3 regions of the Bacillus coreaensis genome follow, and region 3 is predicted to be linked to each of the others. Evidence: riboswitches for the same ligand, from Rfam matches in the RefSeq annotation. Region 3 holds a riboswitch; each other region holds the start of a gene.

Region 1 (6,557 bases), on a different contig from region 3:
TTACATTGATGGATAATGATCAACCCATTATGACTGTAGATCGCGAAGAACTAGTTTTTCCTCTTCCCAATACTCCTCTTATGGACTTGCATCATCTTGACATCTTAACTTCTGAACTTTCCCAACAAGTATACATAGAGCCGAAAAATGCTTTTCTTGATGAACATGGAAATTTACAGCCAGAGCAGCTGGGATATCAACTTGATAAGAGAGCATTTCATACCCTATATCACTCCTATTTTTATAGTAAAGGTGCTAAAACGCTTAAAGTTCCTAAAAAACCGATTTATCCAGAGGTAGATAGTGAGCTATTGTCAAGAATTCGACAACAAGCGATTGGATATTATGTCACTTATTTCAATAGCTACAATACCTCAAGAACAAATAATATTAGAATATCATCCGAGGCAATAAATAACTACGTCCTATTTCCAGGTCAGACCTTCTCGTTCAATGAGGTGGTTGGTCAAAGGACTAAAGAACGTGGATATACTCCAGCTCCCATTATTGTTCGAGGTGAGCTTTCTGAGGGGGTCGGCGGAGGTATTTGCCAAGTATCTTCTACCCTCTTTAATGCTGTGGATCGAGCAGGGTTAAAAATCGTGAAACGATATTCCCACTCCAAACGTGTACCTTATGTTCCTCCAGGTCGCGATGCAACAGTAAGCTGGTATGGACCTGACTTTGTTTTTATGAATAACTATAAGCATCCTATTTTGATACGCTCCAAAGTAAGAGGCGGTTCCGTGTCCATTCTCTTGTATACTTCAGATGATGTGAATGTTGAACATAACCAAGTGCCAAGCATGTATCAATAAAAAAGGCTGTCCAGAGGGAGTACCCTACCCAATGGACAGCCACTTTTAATATAGATGAAAATACTTAGATCGGATGGAATCAGATAACAGCTCAGATACAGGGACGACCTTAATATGTTTCTGCTTAAATTGAGGCATTGACTCAGTAACTCCTAACGAGCATACCTTACCTGATGTACCAACATGTCCAATCGCAACAGCGGTACCTCGGCTCTCCGCAATCCTTGCAAGAATAAGCATTTGTTTTTTGACCTGATTCACAGAACAGATATCATCTAAAAACACATCTCGCTTAATAAATGGTACATTTAATTCCTCAGTGATTTCCTCAAATTTTGATTTTGGACTTGTTGCACTATCTACAATATATAGCTGCTTTTCCTTTGCCACTTCGACAATCACCCTGACAATCTCTTCATTCTCAACGACAAGCGAGCCCATATGATTATTTAATCCCATAGCATGAGGAACACTATCGATAGCATCAATGACTCTCTTTCTTACTTCTTCCTTTGATAAATCATTCGTTATTGGCTTTGGTCCTAACCAAGATGCCTTTCCTTTTTTCGGCTGCATAGGCAAGTGTACCATGATCTCTAAGCCATTTTCATATGCCCATTCTGCATGCTTTTTTGAAAGCTCATTAAAAGGCATAATAGCCGCTGTGATTTGCACATCACCTTCTAGAAAATCCTTAACACCTCCCACACCACCACCAAAATCGTCAATAATAATAGCTGCCTTTTTCACTTCCTGGCCATGTCCATGATGAGAGAACAGTGTAAAAATGACCAAAAAAATGATAAATGAAGTTTTTTTCATAAAATCCTCCATTTGAAATGTTAGTTATTGGTATAGTTTCTCTCATTGAGGAAAAACCATACAAAAAACTCGCCCAAAACATTGGACGAGTGTTGGATTACGATATTTTTTTCAAAGTCTCTGGAGAGGAAACCCTTTTGTGGAGAAGAAATCTTGGGGAACTAGACACTAAAAGGAATAAAATAACGGAACAATAGATGGCTGCTCCAATCATTGTTCCACCGTTTACGCCTAGTGAAAATAAGAATGGAGACATCCCATCCGGTGCATATTCTCCCCAGAATAAAAATCCCGCGATAAAATGCCAAAAATAACGTGCCGCACTTCCAACGAATGTGGCAACGATGATCCATTGAAGGGCTTTCTTTTTATTTTCTGTTAGTGCTACCTGAATTTTTTTCATAAAAAAACCTGCAAATCCAATAAACGCAAAGGCAAGAAAATACTCAATGAAGGCCTGTAACGGAGTCAAAATATATGCATCACCCATAGCAATTTGTAATAGTCCCCATAAAAAGCCAGAAGCGGTTGCAGCAACGAATCCCCATCTAAAGGCGATAATCAAAATTGGTACCATCGCAAATGAAATAGAAATACTAGGCGAAAGTTTAATCGATGGAAGAAGGTCTAGAATTAATGCAAAGGCTGCAAAAAAAGATGCTTCAATCATCATAATTAATCGTTTGTTTCCCATATAAAAAAATCTCCCCTTTTTCTGGAAACCTCAAGGAGAGCGTAGATAGACATGATTACACGAAAAATGCAGTCTTTCCACATCCCTGCGCTAGAATTATCTAACAGGTTCAAAGGGTCAGAACAAACGTTCACTCTCAGCATAACGCTCCCCTTGTGGTTTCGTTGTATGTAGTTTGTTTATAATTTCGTATTCATTATATCATATAAAATTAAATAGAAAAGCATCTAGTTGAAACTAGATGCTTTTCATGTTTATATTTTAAATCTGCGAACCAACTGCTGTAAGGTTTCTGCCATACCTGATAGATCTTGAGCACTTGCGGTTACTTCCTGGAGAGTAGCAACGTTTTCTTCTGTTCCGGCTGCTACTTCTCTGGTTGTTGCAACGCTTTCTTCTGCGATTCCTTTTACTTCGTCAATTGCTTGTACGACATTTGTACTATGCATACTTAGTAGCTCAATGGCACATGAAACGTCAGATACCTTTTCTATTACGTCTCCCATTGACTCTCCAATTAGAGCAAACGCTTTCTTTGCATCCTGACTATATTCGAATCCTTCTGATACTTTGTGAGACTGTTCTTCCATTGCAGATACAGCTAGATCCGTTTCAGATTGGATATAAGAAATCATTTTTGTAATTTGATCAGCTGATTTTTTTGATTCCTCTGCGAGCTTTCTTACTTCGTCTGCAACTACAGCAAATCCCTTGCCATGTTCACCTGCTCTTGCAGCTTCGATTGCCGCATTTAAGGCTAGCAGATTCGTCTGATCTGCAACCGTTGTAATCATATTTAGGATAGAAGTAATTTCATTTGAACGCCTACCTAACTGACGAATGATTTCTGAGGCATTCAAAACACCATCATTAATCAAATTCATTTGGTTAACTACTTTTTCTATAGATAATGCTCCTTGATCTGTAACTTGAAACGTATTATCAGCTGTGACGAGCATTTTTTCACTACTTTTTGTAATCAAACTTATATTGCTAGACATCTCTTCAATTAATGTGTGAATTTTGGTTAAATGTTGCAGTTGCAAATCCATACCCTCTGAGTTTTGTTCAACAATATAAGAAATTTGTTCACTTGCTTGAGTACTGTCCTGCGCACTTGTACTTAGTTGTTCACTACTAGCTGCAACTTGAGCTGATGAATCTCTAACTTGTATAACAACTTCTCTTAATCCAGAAACCATTGAGTTGACAGACTGGATCATTGCCCCAATTTCGTCTTTATTCTTCACTTGAATCTCATCTATAGATAGGTCTCCGCTCGCAACCTTTTCAATTGCCTTAGATGCATGAACAATTGGTTTCGCAATCTGTAAACTTATAATTGTCGCTAGTACTAATGCAACAAGAATCGCAGTTACACTGATCACAATCATTATTGTAACAATTCCATCTATTTTTTTTGTGGTCAAGCTACTTGCATGGTCTAAATGTTTCTCCTGAATAGATAGAAGTTCATTTACTTTTGCATTAAACTGCATACCTAACGTTTGTGCAGTTGATTTTGCTAGGATTAAATAACCTAATTCATCGTTGTCTTTTTTCATTTGTATTTGGTCTTGAGCAAATTTCGAATCATTTGTTGACATTTCCTCAAGAGCAGTTAACGTATCTAATAACTCCTTATCAGTGATTGTTGTTTTTAATTTTTTCATAGAGTTATCAAAGCTCTTTACTGCCTCATCGTATTCTGTCAGATAGTCAGCCTCTCCAGTGAGTAGGAAGCTCCTTACGGCTGCTGATTTTCTAATCATTTGCTCTTGGAGATTTTTCACTTCTAGCTTTTGACCTACTTCTTCACTTAAGAATGATTGATACGTATTGTTTACTGAATATAGTTGAAAAATCCCAGCACTTGCTACAACTACTAACATAAATAAAACAATAACAAAACTACCTATAATTTTTTTTCGAACAGTGATATTCATGTTTGCTCCCCCATTTATAGGTTGTACTTTATACCTATATTAACAATAGTTCTTTTGATATGGAAGCGTTTTATTTCAAATGAAAAGAAATAGACAAAATCTATTTCTTTTCGTAAGGAGCCATTTGATAAAAATAATTTGGCAATTGAGTGCTATTATCATATTGCTGGTGAAAGATATGGGTTAATGCGGGAGAAACAGGAGGAATTAACCAAGTCCAATTACCTGTTAATTTCCGACTTTTTTCTTTCTCTCTTTCTTCAAACAACTTAAACTGAGCCGCTGCGGTGTGATGGTCAACAATACTTACTCCAGCCTTTTTATAGGAAAATAGAACCGCTCGATTCACTTCAAGTAGTGCACGGTCCTTCCAAAGACTGCTATTTCTAGACATATCTAATTTCATATGATCAGCAACGATAGGTAACACATTGTATCGGCCTTCATCCGATAAATTTCGAGCACCAATTTCTGTTCCCATATACCACCCATTAAAAGGAGCTGCTGTGTATTGAATCCCACCAATTTCAAGACGCATATCAGCGATCATCGGTACACCATACCACTTTAATTTTAGGTCTTCAAACCACTCATATTCCGGATGTGAAAGATTGACCTCAAGAACGAGACTCGGAGGAATAGTTTTCCAATTTGGTTTTTCATTATTTACTTGAACCACTAGAGGTAAAAGGTCAAAATTTGTATGCTTCCCCTTCCACCCTAACTCTTCACATACCTTTGTAAACGGAATAGAGTGAGGGTCTCCAATCAATCCTTGCTGTGTATCATATCCAGCATATCGAACAAGCTGGTGGTTCCAAATTCTAATGGAGTGTTCCTTTGTTTTTTGTTTGAAAATAGAAATGGTTGGTCTAATATGACCATTGTTGGTTGCAAATTTGATATGTTCGAAAAGAGCATGGATGATCTCATCGGAGTGATGTAAATGACGACAATCTTTAACAACCAAAGACTCCCAAAACAAACGTCCAATACATTTATTACTATTCCTCCATGCCATCTTTGCGCCATGGGAAAGTTCTTCATATGTATGTTCATATGTTCCCGTCTTAAGAATCGAACTTTTAACTTCTTCCACTCTTGTTAATAAAGTAATATGATCTTTTTCTAGTTCTATATAACAAAGAGTGATAAACTCTTCTGCTTTTTGGAGTAAATCTTCATTCAATGCTAATCCCTCACGTTTTTAGTTTACATAATAATATTATCGTAACTTTTGACCTTAATTGAATCTCATTCATTTTAATTGATGTAAAAGCATGGTAAGCAGCGCATCAGAAGTTATCGTTTTAGCCTCTCCACCTCCTTGTGCCTGTTTTTCATTTCCTCCTCCCCTTCCATTGATCACTGGTAAGATTGATTGAGCAAGATTCTTCATATTGATAGCCGACTCTTCTCTTTGACACACAAATTGAAGTTTCCCATTTATCTCTGAAACGAAAAGAACATTGACTTCCGGGTCAAGAGCCAAAACATATCGAGCAACGGTTTGTAGCTCTTGAAGGCCCTTATCTGCAAAACTAGCTTGAACAACTCTATAGTGTTCAACTTTTATTGCTTTTTTTAATAAGTCCTGAGCTTCAAACTGTAATATATTTTCTTGTAGAACCTTTATTTCTTTTTCAAGTGTTTTATTTCTTTCAATGAGTCGGAGGGCAGCAGTCTCTAGTTCATTTTGAGGTGCATGTAAGAGACTTGTTAACTTTGATACAACAGTTGTCTTATCATGAATCTGCTTTCTAACACGGTTGCCACATACAAACTCGACCCTTGTCTTTTTCTTTTGTCGTTCAGTACCCAATATAGTAATCGCCTGAACCTCACCTGTACTTTGTGGATGGGTACCTCCGCACCCGTTATAATCAAATTCCGAAATGATTACTAAGCGGATATTTTCTTCAACTGAAAGGGTTTTCCGTAATGGATATTGGCTTACTTCCTCTTTTGAAACCCATTTAGTCTCTATTTTTCTTTGTTCTAGTATGATCTTGTTAGCTAATTCCTCAACTTTTTCCAGTTCGTTAGAAGAGATATTATCTACATTGAGATCAATTGTTACTTTTTCTGACCCAAGATGAAAACTGATGGTTTCATAACCATATAATTCTACAAATGCGGCAGTGAGGATATGCTGTCCAGCATGCTGCTGCATGTGATCAAATCTTCTTTCCCAATCTATATTCCCCTCAACTTTAGAACCAACAGAAATGGAGTCACTTATATAATGTCGAATTTCTCCATTGACTTCTTCGACAT
Region 2 (6,557 bases), on a different contig from region 3:
CAGTCCTGCGATCATTTGTAAAAGACTTGTTTTTCCGCAGCCACTTTTTCCAACAATGCTGATAAATTCCCCTTCCTTAATATCAAGGGAAAATTGCCGGATGGTATCTCTTTGATCTTTTTCATAGGTAAGACCGACCTCTTTTAATTGTATATATGGTGCCTGCATTTCCCTTCTCTCCTTATATTCGGTTCGGATCATACGTTTCCATTTCGATTTCTACGCTAGCCTCCACGTCGACCCAACGAACCAAATCGGCTAAATGTGGTCTGCCATCATGATGCCAACCAGGTTCTGGTTCTCCCATTCTACCTAAAAAGGTAACTCGATTGACTCCACATTGACCGAGCACTTCTATGATGGAACGAAAGTTGTTTGGAGTGCAGGCGACCCCAAAGGTCTGTAATAATCCTCGTACTTCATGTAGATAGGAAGGTACATTCTCAACGGACTGAACGGGAATCACATACACAAAGCGGTTTAATGGCGATATCGGAAACAAAGTCGCTTTCTTATCGTAAACAACCGTCCAGGAAGTACTTTCCTCGCTTTGGAAAATAGCTATTTCTTTCGTTTGAAAAGCTTGAAATTGAAAGGTTGAGCGAGTCTGAATGATCGCTTGTTTTTCCTGTTCACTTAATCTAGCTCTTGGCATTTTCACTTCATAATTATTCATTTCTTGCGCTAGCAAACTAGCAAATTCACGTACCGATACATTCCCCTTTTCCTCGACAAAAAAAACATGAGGAGAAAGACAGGCTTGCTGATCAAACTGAGAAGCATCCTTCGCTGCCCTTCTGGCAGTTTCGGTTACGAGAACGCGCTGTAGGCAGTCTTTTGCTATAAAACCCGCACTCAGTTTATGTCCGTGTGCATGAAGGTGGACATGAGGTGGAACTTTTTTTCTAATCGAATCAATGGACGTCTCGCTTCCATATGCAATCACTGCCTCTGATGAAGAGAATGCTATCTGCTCTAATTCTTCTTCTCCACCTTTCCACCAAATGATGCTGATGGATTCCGCCAAGTCCTTGTCAATCTCTCTCAATGTTTCAACAAACAGACAGGCAAACAAAGGCTCGGAGGAAGAGAGCTTCCCAAGTGTACTAGACTTAACTAAAAGACCACTCACTAAACTCCATAACGGCAAGGCAGGAACATTTCCGGAAAACACATGCGTAATGAGCTCTGGTCCATAGGCTCTTGTTAAGCCTCCCGATGATCGTGGACGAAATTCGTCAAGGACAAGTGGATTGGGGAAATCCACTTCGACCATTCTTTGCAGCTTTTCTTTACGAAACGAACGTAAATATGAATGTAAAAACACACGTATCATTTCCGAGTCATACCCGGTTATAAGTGGAAGTAGTTCTTCCGCTAGTTTTCGATAGTGATAGTTCGGGTCAAGCCAGAGTTGAATGGCCTGATCAAGGATGTTAATAATGTCATTTGTTTTGCGTCCCTGTAGCTTTCTTTGCTGTTGTCTTAGATGTAAAATGACTTGTTTCAGTTCCTCACTTGTTAGTTTTGGTACAAGTAGTGTTAGAGTATCAAACGTTCGTTCTTCATAAGAGGGTGAGATCATGCTTGGGACAAAACCGATTTTTAGTTTCATTTGCTTACTCCGTTACGAAACTGCTCTACAGCGAGGGAACAGCCCTTTGCCTCTGCCCCTTCGCTTCTTCCTAACAAGTAAAACCCATCACTTTCTTTAATCCCTAAGTCCTCCGTCATAACCCCAAGGACCGAATGGAAGTTGGCTAGATCATAATGAACGAGGATTCCTCGATTTCCATCTTGTACACACAAACCGTTTTCCGAATTGATGACTACTGTTCTTACCCAATGAGGGGCTTTTTGTTGCCCAGATCCGCTTTGATCGTAAAACTGAGAGCTTAACTCAGTCATTCCATACATGTTCACGCAATCCTCAACGGGTAAGCTACACGCTTCTGCCACCATTTGTTTAAATTGAACTGAACTCATTTCAATGGCTCGACCCTTAGACCCTCCTGTATCCATTATCCGGCTTCCTTTTGGTAGTTGAAATTGAAGGTTTTTGCCTTTCATGAACTCAACAAAATGGATAAAGGAAAACGTAGCTCCTAACAAATATACAGGAGTGTTGGTGCGTTCAGATTCTTCAATGAACGAGACAAGCTTTTCGAAATCATACGTCCCATTGCTGGCGATATATACACTCTCCTCCGTTCCGTAGTCGCGAATGGCTGTATACAAATACTGAGACAGAGAGGAATTGGGCATTTCCGATGGATGAGGAAATAGTATAGCCATTTTTACACGGTTCTTGTCCTTCATGATATTTTCTTCAAAGTGCTTTTTCATCGAGGAAGTCCACACCTCTAAATCACGGTGAAAATTTCTCCCTTGCTTTCCACTGGTCGTTCCGCTTGTTTGAAAATAAGTCTCCACCTCTTCAATCGGTGTACAAGCAATGTCCGCCTCCTTAAAAGCACCTACTGGTACAGGCGGAATTTGCTGATAGGATTGCACCATCGATGGGTGAACCTTTCTTGATCGACAAAACTTTCGGTAAATACGATTATTTTCGTACTGGTAGGCGAAGACCTGTAAAGCTAATGAATCAAATGAATCTTTTTCTTCATTTTCAATAAAAGTGAGAATTCTTTCCTTGATATTTTCATAGTGCATGATGTGGCTCTCCTTATGATGAATGTGTCAGTATTTCCCAATCTTTTACGACAGGTTGGTAGCCAAGTTCTCTTAGTGATTCCTTTACCTCAGCCACACTTCTTTTGTCCGATATTTCAAATTGACTATGTGTGTGTTCTTTATTGGCGTATCCCCCAACAACGGTTGATGAGGCAGCAGACATTTTGGTCACTCCTAATGGAAGCAAATGACGTCTTAGTTCAGCACTTTCTCTCGTTGATAGAGTCATTCCTGCACGTGGTAAAAATAAACGGGACGCTAGCATGGCTTGAACCAAATTTTTATCTGTAACATCCACCTTTGGTTGAAAGCCACCAAGATTTGGCCGAATTCGAGGAAATGACAGAGCAATATCCGTTTCAAGATAATTTTTTTGTAAATAATGACCATGAAGGCCAGTGAAAAAGACTTCCTTTCTCCACTCATCCATTCCTAGTAGTGCTCCGATATTGACGGATCTCATGCCAGCTTTGGCACCTCTTTCAGGTGCATCTAGTCGATAGCGATAATTCCGCTTCGGTCCCTTTAAGTGATGCTCTTTATAGATTTCTTCGTTGTACACTTCTTGGTACACCGTTAATCCATCAATTCCCTGGGCAACGAGTGTTCGGTACTCTTCCGTATCTAATGGCTGTATCTCAATGGATAGAGAAGAAAAATAGTTTTTCATCACATCAATCGTTTCACACAAATAATCGACTGAGGAATGGAGACGAGATTCTCCCGTTAGTAAGATAATATGTCGTAATCCCATTTTGACAAGTGCCTTCGATTCTTCTTCAATTTCAGCCAATGTCAGTTTTCTACGTGGAAAATCATTATCAATACTAAAGCTACAGTACGTACATTTGTTCACACAATAATCGGTTAAATAAAGTGGTGCGTATAATTGAATCGTACGACCAAAATGCTGTACAGTACGGTGATGAGCCTTTTGCGCCATTTCTTCTAAACAATGTTCAGCAGCTGGAGATAATAGAATTAAGAAGTCTTCTGTATGAAGTCTCTCTTTTTGCAAAACCTTTTTTACGTCTTGAGTGGTGATGGTGGAAAAAAAGTGGTCAAATGGATAATTTTTTATTTTTACAAATTCATCGTAAAATGACATTTCACTCACCTACCCTAAAAATCCTGTTAATGGAGATGACGCTTGTGCTGTCGTTGTCGTCGGTCCTACACCACTTAAATAGGCTTTCCTTCCAGCCTTGACTGCTAGATCAAAGGCGATGGCCATTTCAACTGGATCCTTAGCTGTAGCAATGGCTGTATTTACTAGTACAGCGGCTGCCCCCATTTCCATTGCTTCTGCGGCTTCTGATGGCTTTCCAATTCCTGCATCAACAATGATTGGAAGCTCCATTTCTTCTATTAAAATTTGGATCAGTTCCTTCGTCCGAATTCCTCGATTTGAACCGATCGGAGAGCCAAGTGGCATAATGGCTGCTGCTCCAGCATTTTGCATTGCTTTTGCTGCCATTAAGTCTGGGCTCATATAAGGTAGAACGACAAACCCTTCATTTGCTAAAATCTCAGTTGCCTTAGTCGTTTCGTAATTGTCAGGAAGCAAGTACTTTTGGTCGGAAATGACCTCGATTTTAATCCAATTTCCCATACCGGCTGCTCTTGCAAGTCGGGCAATTCGAACCGCTTCGTCGGCGGTTCTCGCTCCCGACGTATTCGGAAGCAAAATCATATTTTCCGGAATGTCTTCTAGAATGTTCTCTTCTCCAGTAGCATTCAGGTCGACTCGTCTTAAAGCGACAGTAACAACCTGTGAACCGGATTGGGTTAGTGCTTCTTTCATAAGTTTGTGATTATTAAATTTGCCTGTTCCGGTGAGTAGGCGATTATGTAGCTGTGTGTTTCCAATCGTTAATAAGTCGGTCATTGTGGTTCCTCCTATTGGTTTGTTTTGGATAAATAAAAAAGACTTACCAATCTTGGCAAGCCTTCACTTTTACATAGAGCTTTTCCTCTTAATAGAGCTCATGCAAAATGATTGCTTCCCTACGTTGGTTCTAACCAAATCAGGTTCAAGGGTTGGAAAGTTTCCTCTCAGCCTTTAGGCACCCCTAGCTAATTTCAAATTTTATTTGATTCCGATTTTTGATTTGTTTCGATTGTAAGCCCAATGATTGGTTGGACCGTGACCGGATCCGATGTGTAAGTCATCCTCAATGGCTGCCTGTATAAAGTCTTTTGCCACTTGCACCGCCTGAACAACCGAGCTTCCTTTTGCGAGTTGAGCGGTTATGGCAGCGGAAAAGGTACAACCTGTGCCATGAGTATTTTTTGTGGAAATCCGACTTGAAGTAAAGGTGTGAAATTTTTCTCCATCATATAAAAGATCAATCATTTCTTCACTTCCCGGATCATGGCCGCCCTTAATCATGACAGCTTCAGCACCCATCTCATGGAGCAATTTTGCTGCTTGTTTTCGGTCATTCATCGTCTCAATTTTTATTCCTGTAAGCACCTCGGCTTCGGGAATATTTGGTGTAACGATAGTCGCGAGTGGCAGTAATTTTTCTTTTAATGCTTTTACTGCTTCGTTTTGTAAAAGTGAAGCACCACCTTTTGCAATCATCACCGGATCTACGACGATGTGTTTCATCTCATAAAATTCTATAAATCTCGCAACAGCCTCAATGGTGTCACTGTTAAATAACATCCCGGTTTTGATCGCATCTGGACGCAAATCTTCAGCAATCGATCGGAGTTGTTCTTGAATTCCTTCCAAAGGAACTGAATATACCCCCTGTACCCCTGTTGTGTTTTGTGCGGTTACGGCTGTTATCACAGACATTCCGTACACATCTAATTCTTGAAATGTTTTCAGATCGGCCTGTATGCCAGCCCCTCCACCACTATCTGAACCGGCAATGGTTAATGCTTTATTTACCATAGTGAATAACCTCTCCTTGACTAAAATTCATCAACTAATCTACGTAATAGCTTGGTATGCTCTTGAATGTGACTGGCTCGACAAATATCGGAAATAATCGCTAGGCCATTTGCTCCTACTTTCATAACGGTTTCTCCATTGGTAGAATTAATTCCACCAATTGCAACTAGAGGCAGAGAGATTCCTGCGTTACGAAATTCAGTAAAGATATCCAAGTTTTGTTGTTTTTCGGTATCCTCTTTTGAAATGGTAGGATACATCGGTCCAATTCCTAAGTAATCAGCTCCGTCTCGAACGGCTTGAAGTCCCTCTTCAATCGTGTGAGTGGATACACCAAGAATTTTGTTAGGACCGATTGTCTCTCTCACATATTTTGCATTTTCATCGTCCTGGCCAACATGAACTCCATCAGCATCAAGAGCAATAGCGAGTGGTAAATCATCATTGACGATAAATGGGACCTTATGTTCCGCGCAGAGTTCTCGCAGTTTTTTTCCAAGCTCGTACTTTCCTGTTTCTCCAAGAGAGTGGCTCCCTTTTTCTCGATATTGAAAGCACGTTATTCCACCTTCAATCGCTAAAGCTAACGTTTCTTCAGGTGTTCGATCCATGCAATCTTGACTGCCCATTATAAAATACAGTTTTAGATATTCCATTTTCCCCAATGCTCCTTACATCGTTGTGATTTTTGAATACACTTTGGCTAGATCTACCACATCGGAGGCTGAAGTAAGCATGAGTTGATTTAGAAATTCCATCTGAAAAGTGCCAACATGTTGGTCACCTGTTGCTAAAATCGCGCGCTCAGCGACTGCACCATAAAATGCTGAAGCCCCTGCCGCGGCGAGTAAATAATTTGTTTCAACACTTGCAAAAGCTCCTACAACTGATGAAAATAAGCAACCAGTCCCAGTTACTTTTGTTAGAAGAGGATGTCCGTTTGAAATGATGATCGATT
Region 3 (6,557 bases):
GGTTATCCAGCAGTTGGTGGAGTTGGGTACGGTGGTGGCTTCGCGCTAATCGTTGTACTTTTCATACTATTAATCATCGTTGGTGCTGCTTGCTTTAAGTGGTAACAAAAAAGAATGAAGGTGGGGTTCCTCACCTTCATTCCTTTATAAACGAAAGAAGTGTTTTGTATTTACATACAGTGTTTCATATGTCTTTTCCAGTGAGATAGCTTTCAATTCAGAAAGTTGTCTTATTGTTTGATGAATCATGTTAGGATGTGTCATTCTGCCGCTAAACGGTCCTTCAAAGGGCCAAGGACCGTCTGTTTCTACCATGATCTGTGAAAGGGGAAAGCGCTTTGCGATATGTTGAATTTCTTCTTCGTAAAAAAGGTCAGGAGTAAGCGAGATGAAGTATCCGTTCTGAATGATTCGATCCATATCTTTATCAGCTCCTTTAAACCAGTGGAAATGAGCATTTTCGATACTATGCCTTTCTAACATAGCGCAAACGGTTGGCACGTCATCATAAACTGCATGAAGCGAGATAGGCAAGTTTTTCTTGTTAGCCAGCTTTACCCACTCTTCGAGTAATTCTAGATATGGTTCCAGAGAGGAATTAAAGGAAGTAGAAGTCCGTAAGTAAAAGGGGAGGCCAACCTCTCCAACCGCTATCATCTCATCAAAATGTGAGTACACCCATTGAAAAAGGTCTGCCATTTCTTCATCTGAACCTATAGCTTGCTCAGGATGGTATCCAAACGCTGATTTGACTTGAGGGTATATCCTTGAAAAATACGAGTTTCTTTTGCAGGATTCTAAGTCATAGGAAACGCTTATGAGCATTTCAACTTCGTCAAGTGTCTCCATCATCATCTGAACCTCTGCATCTACATACTTATCTAGATGCAAGTGGCAGTCTATTATTTTTCTCATATCTGATCAACCTTTTCTTTTAAAAAATCATGAATCATTTTTTTGTAATGAAGAAATTCTCCGTAGAACATTATTTCCTCGTTTCTTGGTCGCGAGAAGGGAACAACAACCTCTTGTTTGATTTTTGCAGGTTTATCGGATAATACGAGTATTCGGTCGGAAAGAAAGAGTGCCTCCTCTATATTATGGGTAACAAAAATAATTGTTTTTTTGAACTGTTCCCAAATCGAAAGCAGCCATAACTGCATTTCCTGACGAGTTAATTCGTCTAAAGCTGAAAATGGCTCATCTAAACAGATGATGGGCTGGGGACTAAGTAGTGCCCGTAAAAATGCAACCCGTTGCTTCATACCTCCTGAAAGTTCGTGAGGAAAAGCATTTCTATATTCTATTAGCCCCGCTTTTCGCAGCATATCTTCTGCCAATTCGTAATCCTTTTTAGCTTGCAGCTCTTGGCCAAGTACGACATTTTGAATGATTGTGCGCCATGGTAGTAAGGAAGGGGTTTGGGGCATATAACTAATATGTCCTCTGTTACCTGTAATGTCATTTCCTTCGAGTATAATGGACCCTGATTGTGGAGTCTGCAGACCACCGATTAATTGGAAAATTGTACTTTTCCCACTGCCAGAGGGACCAAGAATCGTTACGAACTCCCCGTGCTTAATAAAGAGGGTGAGATCATCTAAGATTTTTTTATTTCGATAAGAAAAAGACACATTTTGTAATTCAAGAAGCTCCACGATTTTTCCCCTCAGCTTTCCAACGAATAATAAATCTCTCCAACCAATTGATCATCATAAAAAATAACAAACTTAATACCATAATGAGAAATATCGCAACAAACACTCGATCGGTTCGAAACGATGAGGATGATAGTGTCATATAGACTCCAATACCCTTTTCAGATCCTAACCATTCAGATATAACGGCTCCCATGACACTGTAAGTTGCTGAAATTTTCAGCCCTGAAAAGATCGAAGGGAGGGCAAATGGAAATTCAAGTTTCCAAAATAATTGTCGTTTTGTTGCTCCTGCCATTTGCATATAATGGAAGAGATCTGCAGCAACTTGGCGAAATCCATCCATGGCTGAAATGGTAATTGGAAAGAAACAAACCAGAGTGATAACAATTAATTTGGGTAATAAACCGAAGCCAAACCATATCACAAGAAGTGGAGCAAGTACGATAATGGGTATATTTTGCGATAAAATAAGAAGCGGATATAAAGATTCTTTTAAAAAAGGGATATTATGTAAAATAAAAGCAGTTAACAGACCTACGGTAACTCCAGAAACAAAGCCAAGAAAAATAAGCTGAATGGTGGATGTAAGATGTACAGAGACAGTGCCCCAACCATTTATGAGTTCGTTAAAAATTTGTGAAGGAGTTGGGAGAAGCCAATTTGGAATCTCAGTAATTCTTGCTGTGAATTCCCAGCCAATGAATAAAAGGAGGAGAACAAAAATTGGTCTCCATCCTTTTTGTAATTTTTGTATCATGAACGATATTTCTCCGTAAGTGTATCCATTTTAATTCCACCTGGTTGATATAGAATCTTCACCTGTGAAATAACATTGCTACTTCCCATTTCAATCATCTTCTCATTCATTTTCGTAATGACAGCAAAAAGTTCCTGAAGATCACCCTCCATAGTTGTTTCTAAAGGATGAACCTCATACTTTACTCCTGACGCGTCAATAATGGCTATTGCTTCATCTACGTAAGGAATCACATTTTCACCGTTTTTTGTCTTAGGGATAATTTGTATACTAACAAGTGCGTTTGTCATATGATCAACTCCTATTGTGGTAAAAATTCATTAGTAAAGGCTTTTTCTGCTTCTAACTCTGATTCTAACAACCCATTCTCAAGCATCCAAGAAGCATAGTTTTCCCATACTTCTAAACGTTGCTCTCCCCATTGGTCTGCATCGTCTTGATATTTGGTAGCAAGCCATTCCTGACTTTTCTTTACAAGCTCTGCGTCAAGCTCTGGAGCAGCTTTGATTAGGACGTCCGCCGCATCGGAAGGGTTGTCGATAGCGAATTCATAGCCTTTTGAAGCGGCTTTCACAAAAGCTTTTACTGTTTCTGGATCATTGTTAATCATGTTTTCACTAGTTGTTAGCACAGGTGTATAGTAGTCTAGCTTTTCGGAGTAATCGGTTAAGTAGACCATATTGATGTCTTCTCCTCGTAATTCTGCTTCCACGCCTGTCCAACCGTAGTATATCCATGCAAAGTCAATATCACGTTCAACAGCAGTAAAGAAATCCGCATCGCCTATGTTTACAATATTCACCTTTTCTACATCTGCTTGTTCTTGCTTCATAAGGGAGTCGATGATGGATTGTTCTACAGGTGAGCCCCAGCCACCGTATGTTTTTCCTTCAAAATCTTTAGGAGATTGAATATTTTTAGATGCCGGTGATGCGAACCCAGATGTATTGTGTTGAATGACTGCAGCTATAGAAACAAGAGGTACCCCTTGAACTCTTGCTTGTGTAATACCCTCTTGATAACCTACACCAAAGTCTGCTTTTTCTGAAGCAACAAGTTGATCAGCACCAGCTTCTCCAGGCATCTGAATGGTCACATCAAGACCTTCGTCTTCAAAAAAGCCTTTTTCTTTTGCGACATATAGCCCTGTGTGATTTGTATTTGGAGTCCAATCAAGAACGACTGTTACTTTTTTTAAGTCAGCGCTTGATTCCTCCTTTTCTGTTTGTTGTTCATTTGTTTCTGAACATCCTGCGAGTAATACAGAAGCTGCAAATGCAACTATCCATTTTTTCATTACTTTCTCCTCCAATGGTATAAGTAGGATATGAACTGAACCTTTCGACGCAAAAAAACGCCGCAGTTTTTGAACCGGGCGCATATGTTTAAACAAATTTATTGTCTAAAGAATATGTTTCCTACGCTGGTATCATCCAGATCAGGTTCAAAGGGTCAGCATCAGTTGGATGCACTCTCAACCGGTCTTCACCGGTCCCCCTACAATTCTTACCTATTTAGTTTGATTTCTATCTCATTATAGCAGAAATTATTTTCTTGAAAAGGAAGAACTTTCATGAATAAATCAATATAATGATATGTTTGTGATTGCTTTTGTAAAGAACAGATTGCAAACTTCATACAGTCACGATAAGATTGAAGTTATGGATGAATTTGTGTAAGGAAAGAAAGGAAATTCTATAATGGCAAAAAATTTTAAAGATGATGTACAATCACGTCGCACATTTGCGATCATTTCCCACCCGGATGCTGGGAAAACGACATTAACAGAAAAGTTATTGTTATTTGGTGGAGCCATTCGTGATGCGGGAACAGTTAAAGGAAAGAAAACGGGTAAGTTTGCAACGAGCGATTGGATGGAAATTGAAAAACAACGTGGTATTTCCGTTACGTCGAGTGTGATGCAATTTGACTATAATGACTGTCGAGTGAATATTCTTGATACACCAGGTCACCAAGACTTCAGTGAAGATACGTATCGAACTCTTACAGCTGTTGATAGTGCGGTCATGATTATCGATTCAGCAAAAGGGATAGAGGAGCAGACCTTAAAGCTATTTAAAGTGTGTCGAATGAGAGGTATTCCGATTTTTACCTTTATCAATAAGCTTGATCGTCAGGGGAAATCTCCATTAGAACTTTTAGCTGAGCTTGAAGAGGTTATGGGAATAGAATCATATCCGATGAACTGGCCGATCGGAATGGGGAAAGAATTTCTCGGTATATATGACCGTTTCTACAAGCGAATTGAACAATTCCGTGTGGAAGAGGAAGAACGATTTGTTGGGTTAAATGAAGATGGAGAAATAGAAGGAGATCATAAACTAAAGCAATACTCCTTGTATGACCAAACGTTGGAGGAAATCATGCTATTAAATGAAGCGGGAAATGAATTTTCTCGTGAAAGAATAGCAAATGGGGAACTAACACCTGTATTCTTTGGTAGCGCCCTAGCGAACTTTGGTGTTCAAACTTTTCTAGAAACATATCTTCAATTTGCACCTGCACCTCAAGCACGGGAGTCTACAGAAGGAAAAATTGATCCGTTATCAGAGGAATTCTCAGGTTTTGTTTTTAAGATTCAAGCCAATATGAATCCTGCTCATAGGGATAGAATTGCCTTTTTACGTGTATGTTCAGGGAAATTCGAAAGAGGGATGACAGTCAATATCCCACGCTTAGGAAAGTCAATGAAGCTTTCTCAATCAACACAGTTTATGGCTGATGACAGAAACACGGTTGATGAAGCGGTTAGTGGAGATATTATTGGTTTGTACGATCCAGGTACGTATCAAATTGGAGATACTTTGACAGTTGGAAAAAACAACTTTCAATATGAAAAGCTTCCTCAGTTTACTCCTGAACTCTTTGTTCGAGTTTCAGCTAAAAACGTAATGAAGCAAAAGTCTTTTCATAAAGGAATTCAGCAACTTGTCCAAGAAGGTGCCATTCAGCTCTTCCGTACTGTTCGAACAGATGATTATTTGTTAGGGGCAGTTGGTCAACTACAATTTGAGGTGTTCGAGCATCGGATGAGAAACGAGTACAATGCAGAAGTATTAATGGAAAGATTAGGTTCGAAAATCGTCCGTTGGGTTGAAAATGAAGAAATTAATGAGAATCTTTCTAGCAGTCGAAGCCTTTTAGTTAAGGACCGTTACGATAAGAAAGTATTTCTTTTCGAAAACGATTTTGCACTTCGCTGGTTTCAAGAAAAAAATCCAGATATTACACTATATAACCCTATGGATGATTACCAATAAGTACTTAGAAGTCCTCGTGTTTTGAGGGCTTCTTTTTTATAGCATATTTTATACAGTGCTTATTTGCATACGATAATGTGCTTCTTTATAATATGGGGCATGAAGCCTTAAGATGGCTGAATCTGTGAGGGATTTGAGAGGAGTTAGCGTGGAATGAAGATTAGCGAATATGCTATAAATAGACCAGTCTTTACAATTGTCACGATGTTCTTAGTGCTGATTCTTGGAATTGTTTCGTTAGTGAATATCCCATTAAAGCTAATACCAGAGATAAAACCTCCTGTAGGTGTGGTTGTAACGAATTATCCAGGTGCAAGTCCTGAGGAGATTGTAGAAAAAATAACAAAACCATTGGAGAGTAACTTAGCCACTCTGCCCGGTATAAAAACGCTCACTTCAACCTCACAGGAAGGCGCAAACTTTATCCTTCTTCAATTTGCTTGGACGACACATATTGATGAAATCCAGGATGAAATTATTCTACGCATGGATTTAACAACACTTCCAGACGATGCAGAAAAGCCTAGGTTCTTAAAATTTGACCCTTCGCAGTTTCCTGTAATTCAACTATCGTTAAGTGCGGATGAAGATGAGGAGATGTTGAGACAGTTAGCCCAGGAATTAGAACTGGAGTTAACAAAAGTGGATGGAGTTGCGAGCGTAAATTTATCTGGAACCTCTGAAAAGGAAGTAAAGGTTGAACTTGATCAGGAAAAATTAAAGGCATACTCATTAAGTCAAAGCGATATAGTCGATTTGATTCAGGCCAATAATATTTCGATGCCGGGTAACCCTATTTTAACTGAAGGTAAGCAATTAACAACAAGAATTATATCCACCCTTGATTCCATAGATACA

The links. A riboswitch is a leader RNA that binds a small molecule or an ion and turns the genes downstream of it on or off. The one in region 3 is predicted to bind thiamine pyrophosphate.
Region 1: another riboswitch for thiamine pyrophosphate. It lies ahead of thiT (energy-coupled thiamine transporter ThiT); the one in region 3 lies ahead of ACQ5H4_RS03925 (ABC transporter substrate-binding protein).
Region 2: another riboswitch for thiamine pyrophosphate. It lies ahead of ACQ5H4_RS06995 (thiazole synthase); the one in region 3 lies ahead of ACQ5H4_RS03925 (ABC transporter substrate-binding protein).

What each region holds. Positions count from the first base shown of each region.
Region 1 covers NZ_JBOCCY010000001.1:419,363-425,919, reverse strand. The annotation lists gene ACQ5H4_RS02230 (VanW family protein) at 1-818, shown strand, start outside; gene ACQ5H4_RS02225 (divergent polysaccharide deacetylase family protein) at 864-1,640, opposite strand; gene thiT (energy-coupled thiamine transporter ThiT) at 1,738-2,334, opposite strand; TPP riboswitch at 2,400-2,498, opposite strand; gene ACQ5H4_RS02215 (methyl-accepting chemotaxis protein) at 2,589-3,386, opposite strand; partial or broken gene ACQ5H4_RS02210 (CHASE3 domain-containing protein) at 3,528-4,280, opposite strand; gene ACQ5H4_RS02205 (nitric oxide synthase oxygenase) at 4,381-5,469, opposite strand; gene ACQ5H4_RS02200 (alanyl-tRNA editing protein) at 5,539-6,557, opposite strand, start outside.
Region 2 covers NZ_JBOCCY010000003.1:190,708-197,264, reverse strand. The annotation lists gene ACQ5H4_RS07015 (ABC transporter ATP-binding protein) at 1-168, opposite strand, end outside; gene ACQ5H4_RS07010 (acyl-CoA reductase) at 182-1,615, opposite strand; gene ACQ5H4_RS07005 (LuxE/PaaK family acyltransferase) at 1,612-2,673, opposite strand; gene thiH (2-iminoacetate synthase ThiH) at 2,687-3,802, opposite strand; gene ACQ5H4_RS06995 (thiazole synthase) at 3,812-4,582, opposite strand; TPP riboswitch at 4,682-4,778, opposite strand; gene thiD (bifunctional hydroxymethylpyrimidine kinase/phosphomethylpyrimidine kinase) at 4,784-5,599, opposite strand; gene thiE (thiamine phosphate synthase) at 5,620-6,255, opposite strand; gene thiM (hydroxyethylthiazole kinase) at 6,271-6,557, opposite strand, start outside.
Region 3 covers NZ_JBOCCY010000002.1:144,720-151,276, forward strand. The annotation lists gene ACQ5H4_RS03900 (YjcZ family sporulation protein) at 1-105, shown strand, start outside; gene ACQ5H4_RS03905 (TatD family hydrolase) at 145-915, opposite strand; gene ACQ5H4_RS03910 (ABC transporter ATP-binding protein) at 912-1,658, opposite strand; gene ACQ5H4_RS03915 (ABC transporter permease) at 1,645-2,418, opposite strand; gene ACQ5H4_RS03920 (thiamine-binding protein) at 2,415-2,708, opposite strand; gene ACQ5H4_RS03925 (ABC transporter substrate-binding protein) at 2,720-3,715, opposite strand; TPP riboswitch at 3,817-3,927, opposite strand; gene ACQ5H4_RS03930 (peptide chain release factor 3) at 4,119-5,699, shown strand; gene ACQ5H4_RS03935 (efflux RND transporter permease subunit) at 5,853-6,557, shown strand, end outside.